Regions from separate parts of the Maccoyibacter intestinihominis genome, predicted to be linked through region 1. Evidence: a T-box and tRNA genes for the amino acid it is inferred to sense, from the RefSeq annotation. Region 1 holds a T-box; the other holds one or more tRNA genes.
What was found. The T-box of region 1 lies ahead of tyrS (tyrosine--tRNA ligase). A T-box ahead of a tRNA ligase gene usually reads a tRNA of that ligase, here a tRNA-Tyr.
Positions count from the first base shown of each region.

Region 1 (2,481 bases):
TCAACAAATTCTCTTGAAGGTAAGTATAAATCATCTCTTTTCTCTGTCATGGTAAAGACCCCCTGTCCTTATAATTTGTATTTCATTTTGTGCAAGATTGTACTTGAAAAAATACATTTCTTATATTCTATTTTACAGATTGTTAATTATTTGTCAATAGGTAATTGTTATTTTTTTAACAAAATTTAGGATTCAAAGGTAACTTTGCAGAATTTTTTCTTTCCACGCTTTACAACTTTACCTTCTGCGAAGTCCTGTGGGGTGTAGGAAGTGTGGATATCCTGTACTTTTTCACCATCGACAGATACGCCACCCTGTTCGGTATTTCTGCGGGCTTCGGAACGAGATGCACATAATCCGGTTGCAACCAGTACGCCTAAAATATCGATAGAACCGTCACGCAGATCGGATTCCTTTAAAACAGCAGTTGGCATATTTTCAGCATTTCCGCCGCCGGAAAAGAGTGTGCGGGAGCTGTCCTGTGCTTTTTTTGCTTCTTCTTCGCCATGAACTAATTTGGTCAGTTCAAATGCTAAAATTTCTTTTGCCTGATTTAACTGGCTGCCTTCCCAGCTATCCATTTTGTCGATTTCTTCTAATGGAAGGAAGGTCAGCATACGGATACATTTTAAAACATCGGCATCGGCAACATTTCTCCAATACTGGTAGAAATCGAATGGAGAAGTCTTATTCGGGTCGAGCCATACGGCACCGCTCTGGGTTTTTCCCATTTTTTTGCCCTCGGAATTGAGAAGCAGGGTAATGGTCATTGCGTAAGCGTCTTTGCCGAGTTTACGACGGATCAGCTCGGTACCGCCAAGCATGTTGCTCCACTGGTCATCACCGCCGAACTGCATGTTGCAGCCATATTTCTGGTATAATGCGTAAAAATCGTAGCTCTGCATGATCATGTAGTTGAATTCTAAGAAGCTCAATCCTTTTTCCATACGCTGCTTATAGCACTCAGCCGTCAGCATGCGGTTAACGGAAAAATGAGCACCAACCTCGCGTAATACATCAATATAGTTTAAATCCATCAGCCAGTCTGCATTGTTGACCATCAGCGCTTTTCCATCAGAAAAGTCGATAAATTTGCTCATCTGCTCTTTGAAGCAGTCGCAGTTGTGCTGAATGGTTTCCGGTGTCATCATCTGACGCATATCGGTACGTCCGGATGGATCACCGATCATTCCGGTACCGCCACCGATCAATGCGATCGGTCTGTTTCCGGCCATCTGAAGACGTTTCATTAAGCAGAGTGCCATAAAATGTCCGACATGAAGGCTGTCAGCCGTCGGGTCGAAACCGATATAAAAAGTAGCTTTTCCATTGTTGATCAGTTCTTTGATCTCTTCTTCATCCGTAACCTGTGCGATTAATCCGCGGGCTACAAGTTCGTCGTATAATGTCATAGTTCTGTCTCCTTTAATAATAATATAATGTTGTTTCGGGGTATTTTTATGAATGATCCGGATGTCCAAACTTGATATTACTTGTAACTAGCACAAATAAACTATGAAAAGTTTCTTTTTGTGTAATGGAAATGAAACTTGGAATAGGTTATTTGTGCAACTATACATTAGTTTGGACATCTTAATTCAAAAATAAAAAAGCCCCGCCCTAATCAAAGGACGGGGAACATACCCGTGTTACCACCTAAGTTTACAGCCAGTTCACACTGTCTGTCTCAATAAGTACGGCAAAAAGCGATACTTTGGCACGATAACGTGTGCGAATCCGTTGCAGCCTACTAATTTTTAAAAATAAAATATTCGGTGCAAGGCTCCAAGATGTATTCAGAATCAGCAGCTCATGCACCTCTCAGCAACCGGTTACTCTCTGTATGACTGTTCTCATTCCTACTTCTTCTTTTCTACGCCTGTCTGTAAAACTACCGTCATTATAGGGTTAAAATGCGGGTTTGTCAACAATGAAAGGTCAAAAGTGGATAAAAAAGTGGATAAAATAATTGACAAATGAGAATCAATAAGATATGATTACGAAAGTGATTCCGTGAGGGAGTAGTTTGCGAGAAATCGTGGTTTGTCAACAGACCCGGTCATGTTAGATGTGACCTGGCAAATCTTAAAAAATGAGACTCATGTATATCAGATTTTCTGGTATGCGTGGGTCTTTTTGTGTGGCAGACAGAATTTGCGGACATGATTTTTAAAAAGATCGGGAGATCAGAACAAAATGAATACAAAGGAGATAAGAAAGTAATGGGATATTTGGAATTATTATTGATCGGAGTCGGACTTGCAATGGACGCATTTGCAGTGTCTATCTGTAAGGGTCTGAATATGAAAACTATTAATAAGAAACATTGTTTTATCATTGCATTGTTTTTTGGAGGATTTCAGGCATTGATGCCGTTTATCGGATGGCTTGCCGGAATACAGTTTGAACACTATATCAAAGCATTTGACCACTGGATCGCATTTGTTCTTCTGGTTGTGATCGGTGGACATATGGTGGTAG
Region 1 is NZ_JBBMEX010000009.1:105,012-107,492, reverse strand. Features, by position in the region: gene acs (acetate--CoA ligase) at 1-50, opposite strand, end outside; gene tyrS (tyrosine--tRNA ligase) at 186-1,412, opposite strand; T-box leader at 1,625-1,885, opposite strand; gene WMO43_RS09805 (manganese efflux pump MntP) at 2,223-2,481, shown strand, end outside.

Region 2 (2,481 bases), on a different contig from region 1:
GCAGTCAAAGAGGCAAACCCAAATGCGGTGATCTTAGCAGAGCACTATGGTGATCCGAAATCGTGGCTTTTAGGAGATGAGTGGGACACGATCATGAATTACGATGCATTTATGGAGCCGATTACCTGGTTTTTGACCGGAATGGAAAAGCACAGCGATGAATATCGTGGTGAGTGTTTCGGAAATCCGGGAGATTTTGAAGGAGCAATGCGTCATCATATGACCCGTTTTATGACATCTTCTTTGCAGTGTGCCATGAATGAGCTGTCTAACCATGACCATTCCCGCTTTTTAACGCGTACTAATAAAAAAGTAGGAAGAGCAGAACAATTAGGAACGGATGCGGCAGGCAGAGGCATCAACAAAGGCGTGATGAAAGAAGCCGTAGTCTTTCAGATGACATGGCCCGGCGCGCCGACTCTTTACTATGGAGACGAAGTAGGACAGGTAGGATTTACAGACCCGGATAACCGCAGAACTTATCCGTGGGGAAATGAGGATATGGATCTTTTGAATTTCCATCGGGAAATGATCAGAATCCACAAAGAGCATGAAGCATTTAAGACCGGTTCGATACAGTTCGTATGGGGCGAGTACAACTTCTTATGTTATGCGCGTTATAATCGCAGGGAACATTTTTTAGTGGTACTTAACAACGATGCGGTCAGCCGTACCGTAGAGATGGTCGTATGGCCGGTGGGACTGCCAAAAGAATGTGAGTTAGAGCAGATCATGTATTCCCATGAGGGGGGATATTCCACCAATCCGGTGACCTATGAGGTAAAGGGCGGAAAACTGAACATCACCCTGACGGAATTTTCGGCAGTGGTACTGCGTCTGAAAGAGACCTCCGGCGGAGCCCTCCCGGATTAAAGGACAAAAAAATTTGAAAAAATAAAAATTATATCTTGCATCGGAAAAATTCATATGATATAATATCTCATTGTCAGGGCAGATTTTGAAATGACAATGAAATGGATGGATTCCCGAGTGGCCAAAGGGGACAGACTGTAAATCTGCTGCATATTGCTTCGGTGGTTCGAATCCACCTCCATCCATTTTGCCGGCGTGGCGGAACTGGCAGACGCGCAGGACTTAAAATCCTGTTGTGGAAACACAGTATCGGTTCGATTCCGATCGCCGGCATGATAATTGAAAGCAATAAGAAAGTATGCATTTTATGCGTGCTTTTTTTTGTGCATTCTTTTTCTTGTATAGCAATTCCCTGAATTACCAAAACAGTCAATGACTAAAACGGAAATTCTCTCGCAAATCTAACAGCTTCATATTATAATACGCACAAATAGAAGGGCAAAAGCTATATTATGAATAATCATATGAAACAAAGAAAAGGAGGGAGCATATGAAAGGCTTTATGAAAAAGATACTTTCAGCAGGTCTGGCGTTTGCACTGGTATTCACCATGTGCCCGGTTCTGGCATATGCGGACACACCGCAGGAAGCACAGGAAAAGACAGCAGAGACAGATGAACCGAAAGCAGAGACTACGGAGGTTAAAGCAACGGGAGCAGAAGCACCGGAAGTAGAGACTACGGAGGTTAAAGCAGAGTCTGCGGATGAAAAAAATACAGTACTGGTTTATGGAAGGATTGAGGGTTCACAGCACTGGACAAAGGATAATATCTATTATATTATAACGGATTCTACCCTGATTAACCCTGTAATTATCGGAGATCTAACGATCGATCCGGGAACGACGATCTGTTTCGGACAGGGGAATACTTCTCATGGTAAGATTGACCAAACAGATGTAAAATCTGCATCAGGTCTTAGGATTCTGTATGGTTCTCTTACTGCAAAGGGAACGGCAGAAGAACCGATCATTTTTAAAAATGATACAAATGATGAGAATTGGGCAGGGATTATATTTGATACACAGATAGAGGAAGATACAGAGCGGACCTGTGAAGGTGCAACCTTTGAATATTGTCAGTTTATCAACGGTGGAGAATATTTAGCAAGTGATGTGGAAGGAATGTTATCCGTAGACAGTACATCTGATGAGACGGATAGGAATTTTAATCTTACAGTAAATCAGTGTACCTTTGACAGCAGTGAGGTGGTTGCGGCAAAAACGGCAGCAGGGACTTCATTAGTGGATGGAAGTTCGGCAATCTATTTCCATGCCATGGACAGGAAAGTGGAGGTTAAGGTAACCAATTCAACATTTCGTGGAATGGGGCGAGCTTTAGAATCTACAGGAACGGAGTATGTCTATCCGGAGAATTTATCCTGCCTGGTTGAAGGCAACAATTTTGAGTCAGACGGATATTACAATAATACGATTTCTGAGGGAATGAGTTATATTGAATGGTCTGCGAACGCGGTTGTCAGAAATAATACATTTCATAATACAACTGGCAATGAGTTAAAAGGACCGGCATGTTGGTTAAGAGGCGGATGTGCAACTTATGAAGTGGAAGGTAATCACTTTATTGGGAATACGGATGCAACCGGAGA
Region 2 is NZ_JBBMEX010000010.1:81,428-83,908, reverse strand. Features, by position in the region: gene WMO43_RS10520 (glycoside hydrolase family 13 protein) at 1-873, shown strand, start outside; tRNA gene WMO43_RS10515 (tRNA-Tyr) at 977-1,058, shown strand; tRNA gene WMO43_RS10510 (tRNA-Leu) at 1,063-1,146, shown strand; gene WMO43_RS10505 (fibronectin type III domain-containing protein) at 1,364-2,481, shown strand, end outside.
Region 2: it encodes a tRNA-Tyr, which carries the amino acid that the T-box ahead of tyrS (tyrosine--tRNA ligase) is inferred to sense. The anticodon was not compared.